Regions from separate parts of the Pseudoalteromonas sp. ECSMB14103 genome, predicted to be linked through region 2. Evidence: predicted binding sites of a transcription regulator. Region 2 holds the regulator's gene; the other holds the start of a gene.
The links. Region 2 encodes FliA, which starts transcription of late flagellar genes. Its sites were predicted from a motif close to CTAAAGNTNNNNNNNNNNNNGCCGATA; they were not measured.
Positions count from the first base shown of each region.

Region 1 (15,238 bases), 310 kb from region 2:
GTAAGCGCCCTACTTATTTGCATCATCACCCAGGTGAAATTTGCTTACCCGGTGGTAAATTTGAGGCAAGCGACAAAACGCTTCGTACAACGGCACTACGTGAATTGAAAGAAGAGTTAAACATTGCGCACAAAGATGTAAATATCCTTGGCAATTTACCAGAGTACTCCACCTTAACTGGGTTTAGTATTCGTCCCTACGTATGTGTTTTAAATAAAAATACGCAGTGGGTAAACGATCACAATGAAGTACAGGCCAGCTTTTTACTCTCTTTAAATGAATTAAGCACTGAAGCTAACTGGCAACCTTTGCCATTTCAACGTTTTGGTAAAGAAATTTCTCTGCAGGGGTTTGTTACCCCCCATGGGTTACTTTGGGGAGCAACTGCTAGCATTATAAAAAACTTTACAAAACAACTAGCCTTACCAGTTTAAATCTTCGTTAATAATAGTTACATGCTAACAATTCCGCGTTATTATGCTCGACCGTTCAAAGAGCAGCCTCGGGCTGAGTAAATTAATAAGAGACACACACTATGATCAGTGCATTTGATATGTTTAGCATTGGTATTGGCCCTTCGTCATCACACACCGTTGGCCCAATGCGCGCATCACGCTTATTTGTTAATGAACTCCATGAAAAACAGCTATTGAAAAGTGTTACCGATATTAAAGTAGAGCTTTATGGGTCGTTAGGTCAAACAGGTATAGGTCATGGTTCTGGCAAAGCTGTTGTACTTGGCTTAGCAGGCTATGACCCAGAAACAATCGATGCCGATTTAGTCGATGATATTTTATTAACTATCGAGCAAGAACAAGTTATTTATTTAAACCAAACACACAAAGCCAACTTTCCTAAGCAAGGTGCTATTGTTTTTCATCGTCGTAAAACGCTTCCAAAGCACTCTAATGCAATGGAGATTATTGCTTCAAATAATGGTGAAAAGCTTTATAGCAAAGTGTACTACTCTATCGGCGGCGGCTTTATTGTTACCGACGAAGAATTTGAAAACGAAAAGCAAGCAGCGCTCGATATTAGAGAAGAAAACCCAGCGCCTTACCCTTTTAGTAGCGCAAAAGAGCTACTTGAAATGTGCAAAGATTCAGGCCTGAGTGTTTCTAGCTTGATGATGAAAAACGAACGCACACTTCGAACCGAAGACGCTATAAAAGATGAGTTATTTCATATTTGGCAAGTAATGAAAGCCTGTATTGAGCGCGGAATGCGTACTGAAGGAATTTTACCTGGCGGTTTAAAAGTAAAACGACGTGCCCCCAGCCTATACTTAAAACTGAATATCGAAGTGAGCAACGATCCACTCAGAGCAATGGATTGGGTCGACCTATTTGCACTTGCCGTTAATGAAGAAAATGCCGCCGGTGGACGAGTGGTAACAGCCCCCACTAATGGTGCTGCAGGCATTCTACCCGCTGTGCTCATGTACTATCATACATTTGTAAAAGAAGTAGACCGCGACATTGCCACGCGTTATTTACTAACAGCCGCTGCAATTGGTATTTTATATAAAAAGAATGCGTCTATTTCTGGTGCCGAAGTGGGCTGCCAAGGCGAAGTAGGTGTTGCGTGTTCAATGGCCGCCGGAGCATTAACTGAAATTGTGGGTGGTAATGTTGTACAAGTTGAAAACGCAGCTGAAATAGGCATGGAGCATAATTTAGGTTTAACATGCGACCCTGTTGGCGGCTTAGTGCAAGTTCCTTGTATTGAACGTAATGCGATGGGGGCTATAAAAGCCATCAATGCTTCTCGATTGGCCATTCGTGGTAGTGGCGAGCAAAAAGTATCACTTGATAAAGTAATAAAAACCATGCTTGAAACAGGTAATGATATGAAAACAAAATACAAAGAAACCGCGCGCGGTGGTTTAGCCGTTAACATTATCGAGTGTTAGGCTAACCTTAAACAAAAAAACCGACTATCAATAAATAGTCGGTTTTTTTGTTATCAGACCCAGTGCTACTTTACAGGTAACTCTATATCTTCAAATAACTTATCTACATCATCTTGATTACGTAATAAACTCGCGCGCTCCACTCGCTCTTTAGTTAAATGCGGCGCAAATCGTTCTATAAAGTCATACATATAAGTACGTAAAAAGCTGCCTTTTCTAAAGCCAATTTTTGTAGTGCTAGCTTCAAATAAGTGACTTGCATCAATGCAGACTAAATCAGTATCAGTGATTTCATCAATCGCCATTGAAGCCACTACCCCTACGCCAAGCCCTAAACGCACATAGGTTTTAATTACATCGGCATCAGTCGCCGTAAATACAATATGCGGCTCTAACCCATGGGCGCTAAATGCTTTGTCTAATTCAGAGCGACCCGTAAAACCAAATACATAAGTAATTAGCGGGTATTCGGCAATATCTGCTACCGTTAAACTATTGGCTTTTTTAGCAAGTGGATGATCCTTTGCAACAACAATACTGCGATTCCAATGATAACAAGGCAACATAACTAAATCAGAGTATAAATGAAGCGCTTCTGTTGCAATGGCAAAATCGGCATCGCCCCTTGCTGCGGCATCAGATATTTGTTGCGGTGTACCTTGGTGCATATGCAATGATACTGCAGGGTATTTTTTCATAAACCCCTGAATCACACTAGGTAAAGCATAACGTGCTTGAGTGTGCGTTGTTGCTATATTGAGCTTACCTTGGTCTGGTAATGTGTGCTCGTTAGCTACCGCTTTTATACCTTCTACCTTTGAAAGTATCTCTCGCGAGATATTTATAATATCTTCACCGGCACTAGTTACATGCGTTAAATGCTTGCCACTTCGCCCAAAAATTTGAACACCTAACTCATCTTCTAACATACGTACTTGTTTAGAAATACCAGGCTGTGAGGTAAATAAACTCTCAGCCGTTGCTGAAACATTTAATTTATGATTTTGTACTTCTACTATGTATCTGAGTTGTTGTAATTTCATGGTTGCATTTTTACGTTGTAATTTATTATAAATAAAGGCAATTCTATAAAGCTAGATCAGTTTTACTGGTAGCGTTGATTAAGCTTATAGCGTGCATTTATCGAAGTGGTGCTCAAGGCTAGCATAATAAATATACTTGAGGTAGCCAAGATTAGACGAATTAATCTCATAGTCCTTATATTTAACGACAGTTAATTTACCTAATTTGAAGTTAATTCGCGCAAAACTACCCCGATGGCTTATATTTAATGTAATATTAAAAAATTAGGTTATGAATCCGAGAATTACACCATGATCGTGTCTATTATAATTGTCCTTATAGTTGCTTTGGTTGTGATTGCACTTTGGGTAAGTGCTGTTCAGCAACACAAAGAAAAACAAGAAAATGAGCGCCGAAAAGAACTCACAAAACAAAAGGCGATCATTGAAGAAACTGAAGAAGCATTAATGAACCAGGCTAATATTCCGCTATCTGAAAACGTTATTAGGGTTCTACAAAGCCGAATTGCCGAAGCACTCAAAACAATGGTTACGCATTCGCCAACCTCAAAAGCGCTAAAGAGCCGCTTAGAAGAAATGAAACAGCATCTCTCTAACCCGGTGCAAGGAACCAGTAGTGAGTCACTAGCATTACCAAGTAACGACAAACAGCTTGTTGCGCTAATTCAAGGGATTAAAAAATTACGTGTGATCCTACGTTCTGAACACACTAAGGGCCGTGTTAATAGCCAAGTATTTACAGGCGAAGACAAACTACTTGAGAAATTACAGCTTAAAATAAATATAGAAAGCCAAATTAAACGCGGTATTTCGGCACGTTCTGCGAGTATGGTTGGCTCTGCTAGACAATATTTTGAAAAAGCCTACGCAACGCTTAGTGCAGTGCCTTATTCAGACGAATATGTAAATGCTAAACGTCAAGAAGTGGAACGTTACTTAGAGGAAATTAGCGTCGAGCTAAAAGCATCTAACGCGAGCGCCCTAAAAAAGAAAAACGAGCAAGAACAAGACGATTTAGATGTGCTGTTTGCTCCAAAAAAGAAATGGTAACAGCAGCTTTCCACTGAATAATAAAAAAAGCCCATACTGTGTATGGGCTTTTTTAGCATTAAATTTTATAACCGAGAGTTTAGCTTCCCCAACAGGGATAAATCACATAACGTCGCTGGTAGTTATATATCAAAACAAAACTTTGTTATTTATGATAAAAACGCGAATTTAACAATAAATAACACGGTTAATATCCATACACTAATTGTTATTTCACTGCGTTTACCACAAAGCAACTTAACCGCCGTATATGAAATAAAGCCAAGCGCAATACCATGCGCAATTGAAAACGTAAGCGGCGTCATTAACAGCACAACGGCTACTGGAATAGCGTCTGTCATATCGTCCCAATCCACAAACTTTAGGTTTTGTAACATAAGTACAGCAACATATAAGATTGCGCCCGCTGTTGCATAAGCTGGTACCATATTAGCTAACGGTGCAAAGAACATCATTAGCAAAAAGCAGCAACCAACTACCACTGCAGTTAAACCTGTACGCCCACCAACAGATACACCCGCAACTGACTCTATATAAGATGTGGTTGTTGAGGTACCTAACATTGCACCTGCAATGGTAGCTGAGCTATCGGCACTGAGTGCACGTCCTAAGCGTGGCATGTTTCCTTTTTCATCTGCAAGACCAGCCTTTTGCGTTACAGCTACAAGAGTACCTGACGTGTCAAACAAATCGACAAACAAAAATGCAAAAATAACACTAAGCATTGAAAGTTCTAAAGCAGCAGCAAAATCCAACTGCATAAAAGTAGGTAAAATTGAAGGCGGTGCAGCAATAATTCCCTGGTATTCAACTAAACCTAAACCAAGTGAGATAGCAGTAACCAATAAAATACTGATCAACACTCCACTTTTAAAATCACGATATAACAATGCCGCAATAATAAAAAAGCTAAATATAGCCAGTAACGGTCCCGCAGATGTTATGTCACCCAACTGCACAAATGTAGCGGGGCTTGCCACAATAATGCCTGCATTTTTAAGTGCTATTAAGGCTAAAAATGCGCCAATGCCTGTCGCAATAGCCCGTTTTAAAACTAATGGAATGGCATTTATTATCCATTCTCTAACCTTAAATAAACTTAATAATAAAAATATACAACCCGACATAAATACTGCGCCCAACGCAGCTTCCCAGGTGTATCCCATACCTAATACAACGCCATACGTAAAGAAGGCGTTTAACCCCATGCCAGGTGCTAAAGCTAATGGGTAATTGGCCCATAACCCCATGATAAAACAACCTATTGCAGCAGCAATACAAGTAGCAACAAAAGCAGCACCTTGATCCATTCCCGCTTCTGCTAACATCGCAGGGTTCACGAATACAATGTAAACCATTGTGATAAAAGTAGTCATTCCGGCGATGCATTCTCGTCGAACCGTGGACCCATTTTCGTTAATTTTAAATAAAGCTTCTAACATAATGAACTTACAACAATAAAAAGTAGCGAGATTTTATCATAAAAAGTATATTTTTCAGGACATTTTACCTTGCGATATACTAAACTATTGAAGTAGTTAACTATACCGAATGACAGCATATGATAAAAACCACACCAACAGGTTATGATTTAGAACAACAATTAGACAATATTTTGTCTTTTGTGACACAACCAGGCGATACTAATTCGTCACCTGAAAATGATAGCTCTCAACAAAGTACGCTGAATAAGGCGCTATATTATTTAAAAAATAACCAGCCTGCTTTAGCTGCAAAGTGGATGCGTTTATCGGCAATGTCTGGTGATCACCGAGGGCAATTTTATTTAGGCTTGTTTTTTGTAAAAGGCCAAGGTGTTCCACAAAGTGTATTTCATGGAGTTGCTTGGCTTAGCTTATCGAGTAGCCAGGGTCATGAGCCAGCTACAGTTGCGCTTGCTGATTTAAGAAAATATATAGAAACAAAGCGTTTTAAGGATGCCCAATGTTATGCAGCCAGTTTATATGAACAAATTCATCAATTACAATATGCCCATTTAATCCCCCCTGCCCCTTAGTAAAAGCCCGAAACTTAGCTCGTAAAAGTACTGTATACAGTACAGAGCTATAATTTAAATTTATAAAAAACGTAAGCAAACCTTTTCAACCTGTATAAAAAACACTCACCCACTAACATTCCAATTTAAATAAAAGCGATAAATATCAACAATATAAACATTAAAATATATATCCTTAAAAATAGAATATAAATTTGTATAAAAAAATAGCAAAAAAACACTTGCGCCATAACACTGTATAAACTACTGTATACGCGTACTGTATATAAACCCAGTGAGCGAGATAATATGTTACAGCCAATAACCGTAAGAACAGTAAAAAGCTATCAACAAGACAAACTATCTGATTGTGTTAACGTGATTCAAATCGAAGATGATATATCGGCAACGTTTGAGCTGTTAAAGGTGCTACACCAGTACAATAGTTTAAATGCTTGGACTTTGTTAATCGCACCAGATCATGTTCCTAGTAAAGCTTTGCTTGATTCATGTTCAATAGACACAAGTAAACTATTAGTCATTAGGCAAAAACATTTAGTAAATCTAGAATATGTACTGCGTAGCGCACTGCATAATGGTAACTTTGCAGCGGTCATTACATGGACTGATATGTTAAACAATCAGTTATTGAGCAACTTATCGCTTAACTTAAGTAACACAAAAACAAAGTTATATTGTTTTACTAAAAATTCTGACGTACTTGATATACCTTACATACAGCAAGCTTGCTAAAATGATGTTTTAAATCTTATGTAACAATTATGAATTATTTAAATAACAACACTTGCTTTTGTGGAAACCAAAAAAATTACGAAGATTGCTGTGAACCACTGCTATTAGGTGATAAACAAGCAGAAACACCCGAGCAGTTAATGCGCTCTAGGTATACAGCTTACGTACAAAAAAATGCTAAATACGTATACCAAACATATGCAAGTGAAAAGCAAGCTGAAAACCCTGTAAATGAAATTAAAGAATTTGCGACCAGTTGTCGATTTGTAAGCTTATCTGTTATTGAAACAAACAGCGATGAAAATAAAGGGGTCGTTGAGTTTAAAGCTACCTATTTTTATCAAAACCTATATTGTGTGTTACATGAGCGCTCTCAATTTATAAGAGAGCAACACCAGTGGCGATATCTCGATGGTATTATATTTCCGGTCGCTGATATAAAAGTTGGCAGGAATGATGATTGCCCTTGTGGCAGCGCAAAAAAATACAAAAAATGCCATAGCGCGTAATCCCCTCTTTTTAAGTGAAGTACATTATTTACTTCACTCCGTTGCTAATTAAATACTCACATTTAATACGTAGCTTCGGAAATTTATTAAACACAACTTCCTCTATAACTTTTAGGTTTAGTACTACCCCTATTAATGAAGTGGTTAATATTGAGGGAAAAGGTAGTGTTAATAACAATTCAACAGTTAAAGCCCTAAAACGATGTAAAATACTTTGAGCGAGCTCAAAAGAAAAAAGCTTGAAGGTAATCTATAGGCATAAAAAATGGGCCAATGGCCCATTTAAATAATTTGATATGCACAAACGCTAATTATTACTCGTCGTTATCAAGGTCTAGCTGTTGACGCTGTGCAGGTTTTGCCAATATTTCTAAGTAAAAAGACATCAATTCTTGCTTTTCAATATCGCTAATACAGTTGCTGATTTCAGCTACATGAACCACTTGCGCATCTTCAACCGTTTTACCAAACTTACAGTCAAATGCCCAATAATCTGCATCTTCTGGTAGAGTTTTGTTGCGCTCTCTTTTCAAATATTTTTTCACTTCATGCTTTGCAGCATCAACCATACGAGGGTATTTGATTTTCTCGTGATTTAGCGTGAATGTTTTCTTCATTACGTTCCTAATTACCTTGGTTTAATGATAACGGCATTCATGTCATACCATTTGTAGCCATTATAGCAATTGCATTTAATTTTTGGATGCTTTTTTTACATTAAATCAATTTTTAGTCAATTCGGATTTGGTGCAGTCGTAAAATTTAATCAGTGATGGGTAGTGTAACTAGACACTATTTGATGAAATCATAAATTATGCCATCGTCAAATGTAATGGTTCACGCTGATTTACGTCTGTTAGAACGTCATAAAAGCCTGCGACATCCATTTTAGGATTATCTATTTCTATTTCGTCTTTTTGTAAACGCCTGCGCACAGCAAGTTCACAATTATCTATAATGGGTAGGGGTATGTGGTTTACATCATCTCTAATCGAAAAGGGCTCAGGGTTTAAACACTGATTTAGCTTTATATCGGCCATGCCTTTATTCTCACCAACCGAAGACAAACGCTGTGCATTAAACTGCCCAATTAGCATATTAAATTCACTGGGTGCTAATGGCTGCTTTGGTCCTGCTCCTAATTGCTCTCTTAACTGCGCTTCTTGAGTTGTGTTATCTTCAATTTCACTTTTAGGTAAATGAAATTGACTAAAATCTAAAGCATCTTGTGAAAGCATTGCTAACAGCAATGAAAATTCACCACGGCGGTCTGCATGTACACTTTGGTTTAACCGAGTACTTAATTGCTGCTCTGTGATTAACAAATCATCGATTTGCATAGACTTTAGCCGATTGGAATGAGTAATGAATATTTATCGGCTTTATTTAAATTTTCTTTAGCTTTTTTCTTTACTTAAAGGCACATTTTGCTATTATCAGCGCCGTTGCATTGGAGGGGTTCCCGAGCGGCCAAAGGGATCAGACTGTAAATCTGACGGCTCAGCCTTCGCTGGTTCGAATCCAGCTCCCTCCACCACTTTTCTTACCGCTAAGTTAAGTGGGGCCAAATGTAACAAAAATAGTGTGGAGGGGTTCCCGAGCGGCCAAAGGGATCAGACTGTAAATCTGACGGCTCAGCCTTCGCTGGTTCGAATCCAGCTCCCTCCACCACTTCTTCTATATTCCTATATTCCTATATTCCTATATTCAAATTAGCTTAAAACACCCACTGTAAACTTGTTCCGTTTGCTTTTAGCCAATCTGATGCAATTTTATGATCAGGAAAAAATGCCTCTACTCTAGCCCAAAAGTGCTTACTGTGGTTTAAATACTGCAAATGAGAAAGTTCATGCACAATTACATAATCAATCACGGCATGAGGAGCCCCTATTAGGTGTAAATTAAAAGTTAGTTCTCGCCTGCTGTTGCAACTCCCCCAACGGCGCTTATATATGGCAATACTTAATTTTTGAGGCAATTCTTCTTTCATTATTTTGCAATAATAGTTAATACGCATTTCAATATACGCCGCCAACTTCTCTTCTAAATACTGTTTAATCAAGCTTTCGTATTTACCATTGTAATTTTTTACTCTAGTAGAGTGTGTTACTAACAAAACATTATTGTGCTCTTGAATATCAGATAATGAGCTTTCTAAAAAACTTAATTTAACCCAGTCAGAAAATATCTTAATTTTATTATGTATAAGGGGATACTGCTTAATATCGACTGCATTAAGCTGCTTTTTTAATTGTGCTTCAATCCAGGGTTGCTTTTCAAGTAACCAGCTATCGATTTGTTTTTGGGCAACATAATGGGGGGCATATACAGTGACAGATTGATCATGAACCTTTATAGCGACTGTTTTTCTTCGTTTACTTTTTTTTAGTTGGTAATCAAACACTGCTTTCTCTCATTGACCTAATTTTAAGTATTCACTACAAATATTTATATACTAATTTGATGTAACCCCATGTTGGTTATCATCTGTGTCATTCATATGATAGCAAAATGCTTCTCTATCAGTTTGACAAAATAAATATAAAAAATAATAACTTGAAAACTATACGTTAAAAAATTGAAACAAACTCATTTTTTATACCGCTCTAGTTAATTAAGTATTTATTTATATGATGAATATATTAAACTGGCTACCTAAAGACTAATTTTTGAGCCAATATGCTATCTGCATTTTTTATTACAGACCACGACCCTAGCCTAGTAGTTAACGGCGTTTACGACCCTCTTTTAGTATCTATATCTGTTTTAATAGCAATATTTGCTTCTTTTTTTACAACCCGATTGATTGATTTAGCCAAAGAAACAAAATTTTATAATTATGAACGCCTAGCAAAATTTACTGCCGCAGCAATATTTTCGGCCGGTATTTGGAGTATGCACTTTATCGGTATGCTGGCCTTCTCGCTCTGCACAAATATTAAATACGACCCAACAATAACTATATTGTCTTTTCTTCCTGCTTTTTTTGCTTGCCTATTTGCAATTTCTATTTTAATTAACAATAAAGCGAGCTTCAAAATACTTGGTTTATGTTCTGTATTATTAGGCGCAGGCATTGGCACAATGCATTATAGCGGCATGGCCGCTATGGAGTTGGCTCCTTTATTACGCTACGACCCACTTATGTTTGTTTTATCAATATTTGTTGCAATAGCACTTTCTTTTATTGCTCTTTATAGTAGATTTAACTTAGATAAATTTTTCCCTACATTAACGCCTCTACAAAGCCGCACCATAAGCGCAATTATTTTGGGCCTTGCTGTTGCAGGAATGCACTATATGGGCATGGCAGCAACCCGTTTTGTTGCAACTTCGCCACTGCTATTCGATGATATTAACGCATCCGCCGGTCTTACATTTGTCGCAATTGCTGTTGCTACAGCAACGGTTGCTATTACAAGCGTCGTGGCGGTTATTAACGGAATGGTTCGTTATAAAATGTTGCTAGAAGAAAAGTCTGCCGATGAGTCTCGTCTGAATGCCATACTCGAAACAGCCATCGATGCCATAGTAACGATTGATCACAGAGGGCATATTTTAAGTTTTAATGCCTCAGCCACACATATTTTTGGCTGGCAAGAACATGAAGTAAAAAACAAAAATATAAAAATGTTAATGGATGAAAAGCTCGCTAAGCATCACGATGAATACCTCTCTAATGCAAAAGATGTTAACTCAAACAAGGTGCTCGGTGTAAACCGTGAAATTTTTGCAAAACACAAAGAAGGCCATCTTTTTCCTATTAGAATAGGCATTGGTGAAGTTAACCAGCCAGGACAAACCCCACTTTATGTTGGTTATATCACTGATTTAACCGAACAACGTGAATTACAACGCAGCCTTGTTGAAAAAGAGCAAAAATACCGTTCTTTAATAAACAATATGCCGGGTGCTGTATTTAGATGTAGGCTAGATGATAATTGGAGTATGTTATTCATAAGCCCAAGTATTTTAGAGTTAACAGGTTATCAATCAGATGAATTTACTGAGCATTGCTTAGAGTTTAACGACCTTATTTTAAAAACTGACCAACAGGCAGTAATAGATGCAGTAACTTCAGCAGTTAAAGAAAAGCGCCAATATTCTATCGAATATAGAATTCGTCATAGAAATGGTAAAGTTTTATGGTTATTAGACCAAGGTAGTTTTTACTTTAATAATAAAGACGAAGCTCAGTGGATAGATGGCGTGTTTGTTGATATCACCGAGCGTAAAGAGTACGAAGAGAAGCTCGAAAAAGCGAAACTCATCGCTGAAGAAGCCGCACAAGCAAAACAGTCGTTTATGGCTAATATGAGCCACGAAATACGCACCCCTATGAACTCTATTATCGGCTTTAGCGACCTGCTCATGGATACACCACTCAATAATGAGCAGCAAAAGCACCTTGTTACCGTTAATAACGCAGCCCGTTCGCTTCTTCGCTTGCTTAACGAGGTACTCGATTCAGCTAAATTAGAACGTGGTAAGTTGACCATTGAGGCAGTTCACTTTAGCCTTAAACCCGTTATAGACAGCATCATTTCAACGTTTTGGTTAGAAGCAAAAAAGAAAGATCTTTTACTTCATCTTATTATTAAAGAATCAGTGCAAAATACCTATTACGGTGATCCAGACAGGTTAAGACAGATTTTAACTAACCTTATTGGCAATGCGATTAAGTTTACAGAGCATGGCTCTGTGACCATTACCGTAAGCACCACACAAAATGGGCATTTATTTTTTGAAGTACAAGACACCGGCATTGGGATTGAAAAGGATAGAGTGAGCGCTATTTTTCAACCTTTTGTCCAAGCTGACGGAACGACTACCCGCCGCTTTGGTGGTACAGGGCTTGGAACAACTATCAGCAAACAACTTGTTGAGCTGATGGGGGGAACTATAAATTTAGTCAGTGAAATAAATAAAGGCACCTGCTTTTATTTTTCGCTTCCTCTTAAAGTGGGTGATGAAGAGAAAATTGACTATTTTGATGGCCTTCATACACAATTACCTGCCCTAAGAATTTTGGTCGTTGACGACATAGAACAAAATACTGAGCTTCTCTCGTTATTACTTTCCAGGGATCACCATGCGGTTACAAAAGCGAGTAATGGTCTTGAGGCAATTGACACCTTCAAACAACACGATTTTGATGTCATTTTAATGGATATTCACATGCCAGAATGTGACGGTATTGAAGCTTCGATAAAAATACGCGAGATAGAAAAACAACAACAGTTAAAAAATATTCCTATTATTGCTTTAACCGCCAGCGTTTTACAGCAAGATAAACTATTAGCTAAAAAAGCAGGCATGAATGGGTTTGCAAACAAGCCAATTGACATTAATCAATTAAATCAAGAGATTGCACAAGTACTTGGTTTAGGTGTTTCGAAAGAAATAGAAATAGCACAAACAGATCCAAATGCAAAACACATCGACTTTAAAAAAGGATTAGCGTTATGGGGATCGAAGTGTAAACAGCTGACTGAAATCACTAAATTTATTAAAGACAATGACAAACGCTTCGACACACTTATAAACGAGCCTCAGCTAAACACTCAAAATAGCTATAGTTTAATACACACTTTAAAAGGGATTGCTGGAAACCTTGGTCTTATTGCACTAATGAGACTTTTATCCAATCTAGAGCAAGCTATTAAACAAGGCGAGGACGTTGATAATATTTTACAATCAATAAAAGCTGAACTGTCTGTTATTTCACAATTGTTAACGACAAAAGAAGGTGATCAAACTGATAAACCTGAAAGTAAAAACAATGTAGTGTCAATTGATGAATTAACACAGCTGTGTGAAGCACTTTATGACTCAGCGCAAAACGCTGAATTAAACGATAATGCATTGACGAACCTGCAAACGTTTTCAGGTGAACCCTTTTCAGATGACATTGCCGCAATAGCTGATGCATTTGATGAATTTGATTTTGAAAATGCGATTCTCAAATTAGACACATTGATAAACAAACTAAACGATATATGAGTATATAAATGATTTTTGCTACACACAGGCCTCGGGTTTTAATTGTTGATGATGAACCTGCAAACCTTAAGGTTATGCGAGAAATACTGGGCAATCAGTACCGACTGTCCTTTGCAAAATCAGGAGAAGCAGCCTTAACGTTGCTTGAAAAAGAATTACCTAAACTCATTTTACTCGACATAATGATGCCAGATATGAATGGGTTTGAAGTATGTGAACACGTTAAACGTAATCCAAAAACAGCACACATCCCCATTATTTTTGTCACAGCACTTGGTGACGAGAGCGATGAGTATAAAGGGTTTGAATTAGGCGCGGTCGACTACATAACCAAGCCAATAAGCCCTGCTATTGTAAGAGCGCGTGTTAAAACACACCTTTCTTTGGTACAAGCAGAGCAATTAAAGCAAGCACATATAGATTTAGTTCAGCGCTTAGGGCGTGCCGCAGAGTATAAAGATACCGATACGGGTGAGCACATAGTTCGTATGAGCCAGTACAGTAAAGTTCTTGCGTTAGGCATTGGCATGTCAGAAAATCAAGCAGAGCTTCTACATCAGGCAGCCCCTATGCATGATGTTGGAAAAATAGGCATTCCCGATGCGATTTTATTAAAGCCCGGAAAGTTATCAGAGCAAGAATTTGAACACATGAAAGAGCATGCTTTAATTGGCGCAAAAATTTTAGCTAATTCATCTTCTCCATTGCTTCAACTCGCGCACACATTAGCAATAGAGCATCACGAAAAATGGGATGGAACAGGTTACCCTTACGGTTTAAAAGGTGATGAAATTTCAATCGAAGGTAGAATTGTTGCTGTTGCAGATGTATTTGATGCACTCACATCTAAACGCCCATATAAAGATGCGTGGAGTGTAGAAAAAGCAGTTGCTCATATGAAAGAACAAGCTGGTAGCCACTTTGACCCAGCTATTATTGATTTGTTAGTTAATAAACTAGACGAAATACTCAATATCAAGCAAAGCAATCAAGAACGTTAACTCTTTTTAGCACTGTGTGATCCCTGCTCAACAGATGGGTAAAACATCTTAATATGTTCATAATCATGAGATGTTATTTCATGACTATTATCGCTGTCATCTTTAAAATATATTGAGAACGAAACACCGTGGTCAGCTAATACTGTTTTTATGTCCATTGATTTGAAGTGCGCAAGCCACGCTATAAATTGTTCTCCAGTAGCACCAAACGCAATTCCTTTGCTGCGAACTTGACCTTCAAACAATGCTAAGCGTGTTGTGGTATTTTGGTCTTGGAGTGTTAAAGGACCTTTGCCTGTCTCGTCCCAAAACGCAAGCTCCTCAACTACTTTAAAGCCAAGTACTTTTTCATACCAAGCCACTGCATTCGAAAGGTTATTTACGTTTATGTGGCAGTGATCAATCCCCGATAACAAAGGCATGGTTTTGTTGCTCATATTATTCACCAATCTCTGATTTTAACTGCTCTAAAAACGCATGCATATAGTGGGTGCGTCTTTGCGCTTCAGCTTTAGCTGATGGTGTGTTCATACTCTTAGCAATATTTAAAAGTTTTATAAAAAAATGATCTAAAGTAAATTTTTTATCGTCAGGCTCTCTAGTTGTACAAAAAGGATCGTCAGGGCTGTAAAGTAAACGCCCTATAGAGCCCCCTACTTTCATGCAACGGCTAACACCAATGGCACCAAGAGCATCCATTCTATCTGCATCTTGTACTATTTGCGCCTCAAGCGTTTTAATTTTAATGTTAGCACTAAAGCTATGTGCCGCTATTGCATGATGAATTTCATCAAACAAGTTTGCGTCATAACCTAAGCCTTTTAAAAACCCAATCGCCTTATCGGCTGCCATAGTCGATGCTTTGGCTCTGTCAGGGTGATTTTTAGCCACTGCGACACAGTCGTGTAACCATGCTGCAGGCAAAACAATCGCCATATTGGCATTTTCAGCTTCACAAAGTTGTATTGCCA
Region 1 is NZ_JWGY01000001.1:969,445-984,682, reverse strand. It holds gene RF53_RS04670 (NUDIX hydrolase) at 1-434, shown strand, start outside; gene RF53_RS04665 (L-serine ammonia-lyase) at 536-1,912, shown strand; gene cysB (HTH-type transcriptional regulator CysB) at 1,978-2,955, opposite strand; gene RF53_RS04655 (hypothetical protein) at 3,247-4,005, shown strand; gene RF53_RS04650 (NCS2 family permease) at 4,155-5,447, opposite strand; gene RF53_RS04645 (tetratricopeptide repeat protein) at 5,567-6,022, shown strand; gene RF53_RS04640 (SulA-like leucine-rich domain-containing protein) at 6,311-6,754, shown strand; gene RF53_RS04635 (YchJ family protein) at 6,784-7,263, shown strand; gene RF53_RS04630 (DUF6172 family protein) at 7,578-7,880, opposite strand; gene RF53_RS04625 (VC2046/SO_2500 family protein) at 8,076-8,603, opposite strand; tRNA gene RF53_RS04620 (tRNA-Tyr) at 8,716-8,800, shown strand; tRNA gene RF53_RS04615 (tRNA-Tyr) at 8,850-8,934, shown strand; gene RF53_RS04610 (M48 family metallopeptidase) at 8,981-9,667, opposite strand; gene RF53_RS04605 (MHYT domain-containing protein) at 9,943-13,266, shown strand; gene RF53_RS04600 (response regulator) at 13,275-14,267, shown strand; gene RF53_RS04595 (VOC family protein) at 14,264-14,704, opposite strand; gene RF53_RS04590 (HD domain-containing protein) at 14,706-15,238, opposite strand, start outside.
Region 1: the regulator FliA is predicted to act here: its motif matches at 8,638-8,664, upstream of RF53_RS04625 (VC2046/SO_2500 family protein).

Region 2 (15,238 bases):
AAAAGCCAATTGCCCTATATTACCTATTTATATAAAAGCTAAAAACAGCCCATTATTTTATGGGACTTCAATAATTTACAAACCCTTAGCAAGCTTGTTACTAGTAAAAGAAATGTTTAAACAACGCCAGAAATCGTTAGAGTTTGAAATTGGTGCGTCTATTCCTCCAGCGTCATACCTCATAGAAAATTTAAAAGATAAAGAGATTGTTAATTTAATACGAAAGCAACTGTATCGCCTAACAACTAAAAAAACCTTACCACTTAAAACACAAACTCCTATTGCTGTTCCTGAGTGTAGGAAAGAGCTTAAAAAAGCAATAGATGCGTGTCAGCTTCTGGGGGAAACACAAGATGGTATGCATATTCATTTATATCAATATACGGGTAGCTCACCTATTTTTAGAGAGCTAGGTAGGTTGAGAGAAATAGCTTTTAGAGCTGTAGGTGAAGGCAGTGGAAAACGCCGTGATATTGATAAGTACGATATGGACTATCAACACTTAGTTCTTTGGGACCCAACACAATTAGAGCTGGTAGGCGCGTATAGGCTAGCTTGCGCTAAAGAAATAATTGATAAACATGGCCGTAAAGGGCTGTATACCGACAGTTTATTTACTTATAGCACTGAAATGGGCCCCTACCTAGAGCAAGGAATTGAACTTGGTCGTAGCTTTGTTCAACCAAAATATTGGGGGCGTAAAAGCCTAGATTACCTATGGTACGGCATTGGCGCTTATGTTAAAAACTACCCACAATATCGTTATTTATTTGGCGCTGTTAGCGTGTCTAATACGTTACCTGACCCGGCAAAGGCCATGCTAGTGTATTACTATCAGCATTATTATAAAACCGATGAAGTACTTGCGACTCCAAACAATGAATTCAAACTAAGCGAACATGAACTTGCGCAGTGTGACATGATTTTTTGCAAAAACGACGTTAAAGAAGACTTTGTAGAACTAAAGCATGTGCTTGCTAATATGGGTGCGCAAGTTCCCACTTTATTTAAACAATATACAGAGCTATGTAAGCCTGGTGGAGTAAAATTTTTAAGTTTTAGCGTAGATCCCGACTTTAACAATTGCATTGATGGTTTAGTATTGGTGGACTTGCAAAATGTTAAAGATAACAAAGCAAAGCGATACTTAAGCTAATTGAAGCGAGGTTACCCTCGCCACTATCTGGGTTTTATTTGAAAACTAACATTACCGTTCTATATAAATACGTGAAAGTAAGTCATAATAAATTGCTTCAACTTTTATTAAGTCATCAATAGAGACGTGCTCATTAACCTGATGAATTGTATGGTTTCTTAGCCCACATTCAATTACTTGAGTATGGCTGTTAGCAAAAAAACGACCGTCAGATGTGCCACCACTGGTACTTAGAACTGGGTAGTTTCCAGTTTGACTATGTATGGCCTGTTCAACACAAGTAATTAAACTCCACTTACTCTTAGGTTGGGTATAGTATGGTTCACATGGACGCTCCCAATTAATCGTTGTGTAACGTGAAAATGCATCCAACGAATTGCTCAATATTGATTTAATTTTTTCACTGCTGTACCTATGGCTATAGCGAATATTAAATGTTATTTCGCATTGACTAGGGACCAAATTATCGACCACATTGTCAATATTTATGCCTGTTACTTGCAGTGTTGTTTTTGAGCCTGCGTCATCTAAGTACCACGCTTGTTCACTCAGTTTATTGACTATTTTGGCACTAATATGTGCGGCGTTAATGGTATTTTGAGGATAAGCTACATGACCTGCCCTGCCCTTTACCAGAATACGTGCTGAAAGTGCACCGCGTCGACCGTTTTTAATTGTATCGCCAACATGTGTCGAACTCGTTGGCTCGCCTACAATACATCCGTCTAAAACAACCCCATTTGAAGAAAGCTTATTGGCTATTTGCGCAGAGCCAAACTCAGCCTCGCCTTCTTCATCAGAGGTAATGAGCCAATAAAAAGTCCCCACTTTTGATGATGTGTTATTTATTAATTTTTTTGTGGCAGTTAGCATAGCTGCGACACCCCCTTTCATATCAGCGGCACCTCTTCCGTAAATTACCCCATCAATTATTCTTCCATCAAACGGAGGGGTTAGCCAGTCACCATTATCTGCGGGAACCACATCAATGTGCCCTGAAAAAGCGACACACGGTCCCTCATTGAATTTAATATGCGCAATTAAGTTAGTGACACCACTACTCGTAAACTTTTCACAGCAAAAACCTAGCTCACATAACTGCTCAACCAGCCAATCTATTGCGCCGGCTTGATTCGGCGTCACTGATTTAAATTTGATAAGCGTTTGTAGTTTCTTTATTAATTCGGCGTTTAACCTTTGAGAAGTGACTGCTTGTTGTGAAACAACTAAAGACATTTTTTAACACCTTTATTACTAAGTAAGGCATTATTAAATAGTGAGAGTATGACTAAGAGATGTCAGCTTTTATACATTCTGATGATTATTACTTATATAGATTGTCAATCATTGCTGTTACGAAACAGCGTCAAAATTAATCTAAATCAATAAAATACTTTTCAACGTTCAATCATTTTTGAAACTTTGATCTAGAACAGGTTTTCCATATTTGTTAAGCGTAATAATGGCGTCAATCAAAAAGTAGTTCTTGGAGAACAACATGAAAACCAAAATTAGCATTGCACTATTAACCTCTTTATTAGCACTCTCTCCAGCTGCACACGCTAACTTCAGCGTAAATCTGGGCGCTATTAACGTTAACCCAGATAACAGTGGCTCTGCAATTAACGAAGCCCCTTCATTAGGTCTAAAAGGTGATTCGAATACTCAGCTAGGTATTACGGTAGACTATGCATTTAATGACAATTGGGTATTAGAATTGATTGCTGCTACGCCATTCTCTCATGATGTAAATGGAACAGGCGGCCTGGCTGGTAATAAAATTGCTAACATTAAACACTTGCCCCCCTCGTTAGTGGCACAGTATCACTTTTTAGATACAAGCTATCAGCTTAGACCATTCATAGGTGTTGGTGTTAATTATACAACCTTTTTTGATGAACAGCCTTCGCAAGCTCTTAAAACAACCCTTGGTACAGACGATGTTAAAGTTGAGCTTGATGACTCTTTAGGGTTTTTAGTACAAGTAGGGGCTAATTATAAAATGGATGATCACTGGGGACTCCACGCAATGGTTTCTATAATGGATATTGATACAGATGCAACTGTGTACGCTAACAATGCAAAAGCATTAACATCAACAGTTGAGCTTGACCCTGTAGTGGCAATGTTTGGTGTGAAGTATAGTTTTTAAAGTCTAAGTACGATGTTATGTGTGTAAAAAAGGCGCTAAGCGCCTTTTTTTTTGTGCAACGAAAACAATAACTCGGCCTCAGCCCTTGGTAACTCACACTCGCGAATAACTTCGTCTAAATCTGCACCTAACTCAACCATTTTCACAGCACGGGAATAAATCTTAGCATCAGGATCATCGTATTTTTGAGCCGATTGCTGCTGCAGTAAATCTTGGTTTTGTTGCTCAACCTCTAGAACTCGCTTGCCGATACTGAGTAAACCGGTTCTTAATTCAGCGGCCTCGCTTCTTAAAATATGAACTTGTTCTGCACATTCTTTAAGTTTTTGATGTACATCAGCAACATCGCTGGTGTGTTTATTTTTAAATGCAATAATAAGCGTTAACGATATAAGACCTACCGCTAACGCGCTTACAGCAATACTAAGTAACAGCATAGTTTATCTGGTAAAGCTTATAAATCGCTTAACTCATCCCATTCGTCATCACTAAGTAGCTTATTTAAATCAACTAAAATAAGAAGCTCATTATCTCGATTACAGACACCTTGGATAAACTTAGCGCTTTCTTCAGTACCCACATTTGGCGCACTGTCAATTTCAGAGCTACGCAGGTATACAACTTCAGAAACGCTATCAGCTAAAATGCCTATAACTTGTTCTTCAGCTTCAATAATTAATATACGTGAGTTATCAGTTGCATCAGCTGCTGACAAACCGAATCGAGCACGTGTATCAATAACGGTTACTACATTACCACGTAAGTTAATAATGCCTATTACATAAGAAGGCGCACCAGGGACTGGTGCAATCTCGGTGTAACGCAGTATTTCTTGAACTTGCATTACATTAACACCGTAGGTTTCCTCTTCTAGTTTAAAAGTAACCCACTGTAATATTTCATCATTATTATCTGCATTTTTATTTTCTGACAGTAATTTCTCTTGGTTCATGCTGTTACCCCATAATGGTCATTACTACTGACGGCTATCTAAGCCCTCTTCTAATAACGTATTTAAATTGTCTACATCTATTAAAGCACACATTTTTTCTTTAATAACCCCGGCAAGCCATGGGCGCTTACTTTGATCTGTACGCCATTTTACATCTTCTTTTGTCAATGTAATGTTATTTATAAGCTTCTCAGCTAATAATCCCCATTGGCTATCTCCTAAAGTTATTAAATACTGATAATCAAGTGATGCCTCAAGTTTTTCATCGTACTTCTCTGGCATAACCCAGCGTGCTGTATCTACAACATTGAGCTTTTCATCACGATTAAGCATAACGCCTTTAAACCACTTTGGTTTACCAAACAGGTGATTCACTTCACCTAATTGATGTATACCGCCAAGAGCTTTAAGCGGGACTGCTAGCGTAAGTCCTGCAACTTCAAAGAACAATGCCTGAAATTCGCCGTCAAAGTAATCTGACTCACTGTTATTTGAAAGATTTAATTGTTTCTGTTTTGCTATTTTAAGGTCTGTACTCGTTGTCTCTTTTGGCGTTTCAATGACGTTAACTTTCGGTGTTGTAGCTTCTGCTTCTTTAACTTCATGCGTATCATCTAACGATGATGATCCCTGCTCAGCCACTACTTTAACTTTAGTAACTGGCTTCTGACTTTCATGAGTGGCTTCTTCGCTTGGCAAGTCACCCGGTATACTTTCTAAAAGTTTTGCTACGGGCTCTAAGTCACTGGCAAGCTCTTCTTCGCAAAGTAAGGCACCTAAGTACTGAGTCATTACTTTTTCATTAGCAAATAATTGCTTACTCATTCATTAACCTTGTTCAATTAAATAATCTAATAATGCTTTATAAGCAAATACACCACGAGAGCGAGGACAAAATTCTATGGGTACTTTTTGTGCTAAGCTTGCATCTCTTAGTTTTGTGTCTACGGGAATAACACCTGGCCAAACTCTATTACCGTAGGTTTTTTGTAACGTTTTGTAGGCTTCGAGTGATGCCTTCGTTCTTTTATCGTACATTGTAGGTATTATAGTATATTCGTAACTTTTCGCTTGTGAGCTCTGCATTAATTCCATTGTACGCATCATTCTATCTAAGCCTTTAAGCGCTAAAAACTCAGTTTGAACAGGGACTAAAATGCGCTCACTCGCAGCCAATGCATTAACCATTAAAACCCCTAAAACAGGGGGGCAATCTAAAATAGCATAATCGTAATGTTCGCTTATTTTGGCAAGCGTCTTTTTTAAAATTAACCCCATGCCTGTTTTATTGCCCATGCTTCTATCTAATGTAGCAATAGCCATAGTAGCAGGTAATATATCTAAATTTTCGAGAGTGGATGGGCACAATGCTTGAAGTATTTCCTCACTTTGCATACTAGTTCCACGAGCGAAAATATCGTAAACGCTGACTTCTAAATCTTCAGAATCAATACCAAAGTAATACGTTAAAGACGCATGAGGATCGGTATCTATTAGTAATACACGTTTACCCTGCAGTGCTAAAGTACCAGCAAGACTGACCGCAGTCGTTGTTTTACCAACGCCACCTTTTTGGTTGGCTACAGTCCAAATCTTCACATCATATCCTAGTTACTGTTCATTGCGAGTTGTAATACGAATTCCACCATGTGGTAAACGAATAATTTTTATTGTGTCATCGTCTGACGGTAATTCTACTTCTGGCTCAGGCGCTACTGCCTCAACTATTGGCTCTTCTGCTGAATTATTTTTCTCTTCTGGCAACCCATATTTAGATAACGCTATTACTACTTTTCTATTTTCAGCTCGGCCCTCATCTGTGTCGTTAGGTGCAAAGGGTGAATACTGTCCATACCCTTCAATAGCCATTCGGGCCGAATTTATGTCAAGTGCTTCAAGCTCAACAAGTATTGAAGTTGCGCGAGCGACAGAAAGCTCCCAGTTAGAGCGAAATATTTCATTTTTAATTGTTTCATCATCTGTATATCCACGCACACGTATATAGTTATCCACTGGCGCGATAATATCTTTTACAATTTTAACAACTTGTTTTGCTCTAGAATGAGCAACTGCACTACCACTTGAAAATAACATACCTGAACTCAGTTCTATTATGAGCCAATCTTGATGCAATTCTAGATTGGCTTCACCATCACGTATTTCATCAATAAGCGCTGACTGAAGTTTCGTTAATAAGCTATCAAGTGGTTTTCCTAAATATTTTTGCTGTATATTACTTGTCTCACTTTGGCCGTCTAACAACTCTGGGCCTTGCTCTTCCTTGTTGATACTTTCGCCATACAGCAATTCATCTTCAGGAGTAACCCTATCAGTAAGTATTCCAGTACCATCTACCCCCGTACCTTGCTGAGAATAAACACGAGCCGACTTGTCGAATACTTGCTCTAGGGAATCGGATAAAATTTGGAAGTTTTCTTCTTTGTTAATCGCAATCGCATACATTACAACAAAGAAGGCAAACATAATGGTCATATAATCCGCATAAGATACTAACCAGCGCTCTGTATGCTGGTTTTTATGGGCCGAGCGACCAAATCGTCGACGCATCATTTTTATGCGTCCACTAGGCTTGGCCGTTCAACACGATAAGCTTCTAACTTTAGCTCAATGTTCATTGGGCTTTGGCCATCGCTGATTGCAATTATCCCTTCTGCAAGCATTTCGTGGTAAAGCATCTTTTCTTCTACACGTTGCTTGAGCTTATGTGCCATTGGCAAAAATAATAAATTAGCTAACCCCACCCCATAAATCGTTGCAATAAAGGCTGTTGCAACTCCAGCGCCAAGCAATTGCGGATCGGTAATAAAAGACATAGCCTGAATGAGCCCAAGAACAGCTCCTAAAATACCGATGGTAGGGCTATAACCGCCCATTGCTTCGTATACACGTGCAGCTTCAAGCAAACGCTCACGCTCCAGCATTAAATCTATTTCAAGCGTATCACGTAGCCTCTGCTCTGAACCGCCATCAACAAGTAAACTCAGCCCTTTTGCTGCATATACATCTGAGTGAGTTAGGGCCTCATCCTCTAATGCCAAATATCCTTCTTGTCTCGCTTTATGAGACCAACGTTTAACTTGCTCAATTGCATCATCAATATTGTAACTGGGAGTCACAAATACCCAGTGACTCATTCTAAGCATTTTTTTAAAGGTACTAGTAGACGTTTGCAGCATTACAGCGCCTACTGTCCCACCTAGTACTATAATAAGCGCAGGGCCATTAAAAAGTGCTGCAATCACACCACCTTCTAAATGATAGCCAATTGCTATAGCACTTAGTGCAACAATTAAACCAAGTACAGAAAGCTTATCCACAACCGGTTTCACTTTTTATCCGCGTTGCAATATCGTCAAGCGCTAAACTCTCACTTGAAAGCCCCGCATTAGCAACAGCTTGTGGCATACCATAAACAACACAGCTTTTTTCATCTTGTGCCCAAATAGTGGCGCCAGTTTGTTTTAACATTCTTGCGCCATCTCTACCATCAGCCCCCATGCCGGTTAAAATAATAGCTAAAACATCTCCCTGATAAGCTTTTGCAATACTTGCAAATGTAACGTCAACACTGGGTTTATAAGTGATTCGTTCGCTATTGTCTTCAAAAACGCGCAATGTTTTAGAACCACCTCGACCTTCAACCATCATTTGTTGCCCGCCAGGAGCCAAATAGGCAGTTCCAGCATCAAGACGATCACCTTGCTGTGCTTCTTTTACTTTTATTTTGCACAATCCATTTAAACGAGCTGCAAATGCCGGTGTAAAAGCAGCAGGCATATGCTGGATAAGTAAAATGGGATGCGGAAAATTAGCGGGTAATTGCGTAAGCACATTTTGTAAAGCAACAGGACCACCAGTAGATGTACCGATAGCCACAAGCTTGTATTGCTTGCCACTTGCACGAGTTGGTACGTTGTTTTGTGTTTTTGTTAATGTCGATGCGGTTGTTGAACGCTGAAAACTTCTATCTGGTTGCCTGATTGAAGACCCAGTATTACTGGTTTTATCAGGCACAGAGCGTGCCGCTGGTTTCTGGTGTGTTATTGGCTTAAAGGCTCTAGGAATGCGCTTATTACCAATTTCTTTGACTTTAGCTTGAAGGAGCTTTATCGCATCTTCATTATTACGTGCAATATCTTCAAACTTTTTAGGTAAAAAATCCATCGCTCCAGCATCAAGCGCATCAAGTGTTGCTGTTGCGCCAGCACGGGTTAAAGAGGAAAACATTAAGATTGGCGTGGGGTTACTTGCCATTATCTCTTTAACAGCACTGATACCATCAAGCACAGGCATTTCTACATCCATCGTGATCATATCAGGACGAAGCTGAGCCGTTTTTTCTACAGCCTCTCTGCCATTAATGGCAAAACCTATAACTTGTATGTCGCTGTCTTGTTCAAGGATTTCGCTTACTCTACGACGAAAAAAGCTCGAATCATCAACAACTAAAACTTTTACGGCCATTTAGCTCTCTTATTAAATTTATACGTAGGTACACATCTTGTGTGTACCTACTTTATGATTTAGCCAGCGTAGTGTTTTAACATATTTGGAACATCTAAAATTAGTGCAATTCCACCATCTGATGTAATAGTTGCGCCTGCCATACCTGGAGTACCTTGCAAAAGAGCATCAAGAGGTTTAATTACAACTTCTTCTTGACCTATTAAAGAATCAACTACAAAACCAACCTGCTGAGTACCTATTTGAACAATAACAACATGACCTTGCGCTTTGCGCTGAGTGCGATCTGCTCCTTTAACTAACCAATGCTCAAGATAAAATAGCGGTATCGCTTTCTTACGTACAATAATGGTTAATTGACCATCAACAACATTTGTTTTGGTTAAATCTAAATGGAATATTTCGCTTACACCTGCTAATGGTAATGCAAATGTTTGTTCGCCAACTACAACCATCAAGGTTGGTAATATCGCAAGTGTTAACGGTACTTTTATTTCTAAAATTGTACCAACACCTAGCTCTGACTGAATACTCACTGAGCCATTAAGTTGAGTGATTTTAGTTTTTACAACATCCATTCCCACACCACGGCCTGAGATGTCAGAGATCTCTTCTTTGGTAGAAAATCCTGGTGCAAATATTAAGTTGTATGCTTCAGTATCCGATAAACGACTTGCTTGATCGTGATCTATTACCCCTTTACCAATCGCTATCTTTTTGAGCTTTTCTGCGTCCATACCCGCACCATCATCTTTGATGGTAAGCAAAATATGATCTCCCTCTTGAGACGCTGAAAGTGTTACATTACCCGTCCGAGGTTTACCTGCTGCTTCACGATCAGCTGGCATTTCTATTCCGTGGTCAACTGAGTTTCTAACTAAGTGAACAAGCGGGTCTGCAAGTGCCTCAACTAAGTTTTTGTCTAAATCGGTTTCTTCACCGACAAGCTGTAAGCTAATATCTTTATTGAGGCTTCGTGCTAAGTCACGAACAACGCGAGGGAAGCGGCCAAATACCTTTTTAATTGGCTGCATTCGCGTTTGCATTACTGCACCTTGAATATCTGCAGTCACTACATCTAGGTTAGAAATGGCTTTACCCATTGCTTCACTTTCTGAGTTAGTGGCTAAACTTACCAACCTATTACGAACAAGTACTAACTCACCCACCATATTCATTATTTGGTCTAGGCGTTTTGTGTCAACTCGCACTGTTGTTTCTGCTTGCGGAGGAGCTGGCTTTTTCACAGCTGCTGGCGCTGGAGCCGCTTTTGCTACAGGTTTTGCTGCCGGTTTGTCTGCTGGCTTTTGAACAGGTTTTGGGGCTGCTGCTTTAACAGGTTCAGGCTTTTTGACAGGCTCACTTACTTTAGCCACGGGTTTTGCCGCCGGCTTCGGCTCTGGAGCTGCAGGGCTCTCTATTGATTTAGGAGCACCTGAACCATGAAGCTCGTCAAGCAATGCTTCAAATTCATCATCGCTAATTTCATCATCGCTAGAATCACTTGCAGGTGAACTTGTTGAAGGCGTTGCAGAACTTTCTGCAGAATTATTACTTGCTGTTTGCTCTTTTACAGGCTCACTGGCCGCAACAGCACCAAAGCTTCCAACGCCATGAAGTTCATCAAGTAAGTTGTCAAACTCATCATCTGTAATGTCTCCACTGACATCACTACTACTGGACGCGCTTTCAGCTACTGGACTTTGACCTTTTCCATGTAATTCGTCTAGTAAGTTTTCAAATTCATCTTCTGTTATTTCGTCAATCTGAGTTTCATCATCGCTTTGTTCAACTGTTCCACCGCTAAATAGCTCGTCAAATGCAAACGGATCTTCTTCATCAGTTCCTGAGGCTTCCTCGGCAACTGGGGCATCAATAACCTCGGCTTGAGGTTCTTCAGTTGAATCAACTGGTGAGTCACCAGCAAGCTCTTCTTCTGTTGGAGGTAAACCTAGTTTATGAAGGGTTTCAAGAAGTTCAGGATCGGCGGGTTCTGGTTTGTCACGATTTTGAATGGTGGCAAACATCTCGTTAATCGTATCGAGAGCTTGTAAAATTACATCCATCAACTCTGAATTAACCGTTCGTACGCCTTGCCTAAGCAGATCGAACACATTCTCTGCGCCATGACATGCATCAACGAGCTCGGTCATAGCTAAAAATCCAGCACCACCTTTTACAGTGTGGAACCCTCTAAATATGGCATTGAGTAATTCGGTGTCCTCTGGATTGTTTTCCAGCTCAACTAACTGTTCAGATAAAAGCTCTAGGATTTCTCCTGCCTCTACAAGAAAGTCTTGTAAAATATCTTCATCGACTTCAAACATGCAGTTACTCTCCTCTTAGAAGCCCAAACTTGATAAAAGATCATCGACTTCATCTTGATCAGATACAACATCATTACGTGATTCTTTATCAATAATAGGGCCTTCTGGACCTGCTAAAGTTTGTTCGTCTAATGGTTCATTTGTTTTTTGTTGTTCTATTTTTTCGGCTTTACTTTCGCTTTGATCAGCGAAGGCTGTCAAAAGATGAATTAAGCTTTCTTCAACTTCTCTAACAAGCTCAATAACTCGGCGAATAACTTGTCCGGTTAAATCTTGATAGTCTTGTGCCATAAGTACATTAGTCATCAAACTTTGCAGCTCATCAGTTTTATGATGAGAATTGTTCATAAACTTATCAATGCTGTGGCATAACGATTTAAACTCCCCTAACTCAATCTCTCGATTCATTAGGCGATCCCATGTCGGTTTGATATGAGATATTTCGTCTGCCAACTGTTGAGCAATTGGTAGGCTAGCCTCAACAGCATCCATTGTTTTATTCGCGGCATTTTCTGTCATTTCTATAACATAATTGAGCCGTTTTTTTGCATCTGGAATAGCATCGGTAGTTAAGTCAGATAAGCGAGTGTCTAGCTCAAAGCTTTTTAAAGCTTCATGCAATTGACGGGTTAACTTTCCAACCTCAGCAAATATTTCAGATTGCTCCTTAGAAGCGGTATCTAAAATTAACTGATTGGCTTTGTCTTGCTCACCGTTTTCTAGAAAAACAACGAGCTGACGAGCTTGTTCTAAAGTTATTTGAGGCGCAGCAAGTGCTGACATAAGCCTCTCCCCCTATCATTAGCCTAAACGTTCAAATACTTTTTCTAATTTAGTTTTGAGTGTTCCAGCAGTAAATGGCTTAACGATATAACCATTAACACCTGCCTGTGCTGCCGCTATAATTTGTTCTTTTTTAGCTTCAGCCGTTACCATCAATACTGGAATGTGTTTAAGCTTATCATCCGCACGTATTGCTCTTAGTAGGTCTATACCCTGCATTCCTGGCATATTCCAATCGGTAACAACAAAATCAAATACTTGATTTTGTAGCATTGGCAAAGCGGTTGACCCATCGTCTGCTTCTTGAACATTAGTGAAACCTAAGTCACGCAACAGATTTTTAATAATACGTCTCATTGTTGAAAAATCGTCAACAACCAGAATTTTCATGTTTTTATCCAAAACATCCCCCAGTGAGGTCTTAACCTTGTTTACTTACTACTAATTTATCCAGTCATTGATTTTAGCTTTAAGCTTAATCATCGCCTGACCATGTATTTGACTTACACGCGATTCACTTACATCGAGTATATGCCCTATTTCTTTTAAATTCATTTCATCGTTATAGTACAAAGACAGCACCATTGCATCACGTTCTGGTAAAGATTTTATTGCACCTAATAAAGACTCGTTAAACCGCTCATTTTTAACATTATTAAACGGTTTGTCTAGCGCTAAATCTTGGCCCACTGGACTGATGGCATCTTCATCAACACCAAGGTCTTCAATACCGAGTACTTTACTTGCATTTACATCGTTTAAGATATGATGGTACTCATTTAACGAAATTTCAAGTTTTTCAGCAACTTCTATATCTGTCGGCTCACGGTTTAAGCTTTTTTCTAAAAAAGCAATTGTTTCGGCCACCAAACGGCTTTTACGATGCACTGAACGGGGTGCCCAATCGCCACGTCGCATCTCGTCAAGCATTGCCCCACGAATACGAATCCCCGCAAAAGTTTCAAAGCTAGCCCCTTTGGTTGCATCAAAACTTTTAGATGCTTCAATCAGACCTATCATTCCTGATTGTATTAAATCGTCCAGCTGCACGCTGGCTGGTAAACGCGCTATAAGATGACATGCCACTTTTTTGACAAGTGATGCATGTTTTTCAACAATCACATTTAAATTTTGTGCTGATTGATATCCCATAACTTTATTCACCAATGTTGTCATAATTAGCCGTTTACTAGTTTCTCTATGAAAAACTCCAGATGACCTGATGGTTGATTAGGTATTGGCCATTTAACTGCTTTTGTTGCTAAAGCTTGAAACGCAAGTGCCGCCGGCGAATTAGGAAAAAGCTCTACAATAACTTTTTGGCGACGCGTTGCTTTGCGCATATTTTCGTCGTAGGGAACCGTTGCGACCAGGTCCATTGATACATCTAAAAAACGATCGGTCACTTTGGAAAGTTTAGCAAATAACTCTTGCCCTTCACGCATACTACGGACCATATTTGCAACAATTTTAAATTTGTATACACCATGCTCGCGACTCAACACTTTAATGAGCGCGTAAGCATCTGTAATCGATGTGGGCTCGTCGCATACAACAACCATGACGTCTTGTGCCGCGCGAGAAAAACTCAGCACCATGTCTGAAATACCTGCGGCTGTGTCGACAATTAAAATATCAAATTCTGTATTTAATTCACTAAAAGCCCGTATAAGTCCCGCGTGCTCTGAAGGCGACAATTCAACCATACTTTGAGAGCCTGACGTTGCGGGTACAATCTTTATACCTGCGGGGCCTTCAACTAAAATTTCATCAAGTTCACATTCACCAGATAAAACATGTGATAAGTTACGTTCAACACGTAGTCCTAGCATAACGTCACAGTTTGCTAAGCCTAAATCGGCATCAAGAACCAACACTCTGTTACCTTGCTGGCCTAATGCAATTGCAGTATTCAGAGAAACATTTGTTTTTCCTACTCCACCTTTACCGCCAGTGACAGCGATAACTTTTACGCCGTTGTTATTGTTTTGACTCATTTTGCGCAGGCCACTTGCTTGATCTAATACTGTGTTAATCATACATCCCTACTGTGCTTGGCGCCACTGCTTGGTGCCTTGAATGTTGTGCTTTTGCTCTTTTTAAATAGAGTTGCTCAGCCTTTTTAACTAGTTTTTCAGCATTTGCAACTCGAATATCTTCTGGTACTCGTTGACCGTTAGTAAGATACCCTATTGGAAGGCGATTTTGAATCGCTATACTAATAATCTCACCTAAACTTAAAGATTCGTCTAATTTGGTGAATATACAACCACTTAACTGCACTTTTTTAAAGTGCCTAACGGTTTCTTGCAACACATGTATTTGCGATGTTGCGCTGAGCACTAAATAACTACGAATATCAACACGCTGATTACGCATTAGCGTATTAAGTTGCTCAGTTAAGCGCAAGTCGCGCTGGCTCATACCCGCAGTATCAATTAATACTAGTCGTTTATTTCGTAAATGATATAAAACTTCAGCTAATTCATTAGCATCTTTAACTTGCTTAACACCACAACCTATAATTCGGCCATAAGTGGCGAGTTGCTCATAAGCACCAATTCTGTATGTGTCTGTTGTGATTAAAGCGACTTTGTCTGCACCGTATTTTTGTGCGCCAAGTGCAGCTAATTTAGCAACGGTTGTTGTTTTGCCAACACCCGTTGGGCCGACTAAGGCGTATACACCGCCTTGACGTAAAATCTCGTTGTTGGTTGTCTGCATCTGATCTTCAACCATTGTTAAAAGTGCTTTCCAACCTTGCTGGCGAGATACATCGTCAGGTACAAAGCACGCCATTTGCTCAGCAACATCTTTATCTATTCCCATACCGACTAAACGATCAATCATGCATGCACGAGTAGGATCGCGTCTTGCCATGTCTTGTTGCATAAGCCCTGACACTTGATGTTCTAACAATTGACGAATGGCATTCATTTCGTCACGCATTGACGAAATTTGCTCACTTTCAGTATGCTTAGTTTCTTGGCGAGGTGTCACTGAACTGTCAAGATCATCAAAACCACTTTCTAAATCATCAAATCCAAGGCTGTCTGCTTGTGTTTGCGGACGCGCTGAAGCTTGACGTTCATTAGTGAACATAGGACGAGGACGCTGCTCTTGAACTGGCTCTTGGTAGTTGTCTATAGTATCAATACCTGATTGAGAAAACATAGAAGCCAATTCTGCAGAACGAGGGCGTGGGGCTTGACGCTCTAATAATGCCTGAAGACTATCGGCTACTTTCACTTGTGGCTCTGGTTTAGCGCGAAGAGGCTCTGGTTTTACAAAATTATGCACTGGCTGTGTTTTTGTTGAGCTTTGTGCTGGAGCGCTAAGTGCTTGCTCTTTTTTAGGGGCTGCTTTGTCATAATCTACTGCTG
Region 2 is NZ_JWGY01000001.1:659,889-675,126, reverse strand. It holds gene RF53_RS03080 (lysophospholipid acyltransferase family protein) at 1-1,156, shown strand, start outside; gene dapE (succinyl-diaminopimelate desuccinylase) at 1,208-2,392, opposite strand; gene RF53_RS03070 (OmpW/AlkL family protein) at 2,655-3,308, shown strand; gene RF53_RS03065 (DUF2802 domain-containing protein) at 3,344-3,745, opposite strand; gene RF53_RS03060 (chemotaxis protein CheW) at 3,763-4,260, opposite strand; gene RF53_RS03055 (chemotaxis protein CheW) at 4,285-5,085, opposite strand; gene RF53_RS03050 (ParA family protein) at 5,089-5,859, opposite strand; gene RF53_RS03045 (flagellar motor protein MotB) at 5,872-6,831, opposite strand; gene RF53_RS03040 (flagellar motor protein) at 6,834-7,598, opposite strand; gene RF53_RS03035 (protein-glutamate methylesterase/protein-glutamine glutaminase) at 7,591-8,745, opposite strand; gene RF53_RS03030 (chemotaxis protein CheA) at 8,805-11,072, opposite strand; gene RF53_RS03025 (protein phosphatase CheZ) at 11,088-11,855, opposite strand; gene cheY (chemotaxis response regulator CheY) at 11,874-12,257, opposite strand; gene RF53_RS03015 (RNA polymerase sigma factor FliA) at 12,297-13,007, opposite strand; gene RF53_RS03010 (MinD/ParA family ATP-binding protein) at 13,034-13,894, opposite strand; gene flhF (flagellar biosynthesis protein FlhF) at 13,887-15,238, opposite strand, start outside.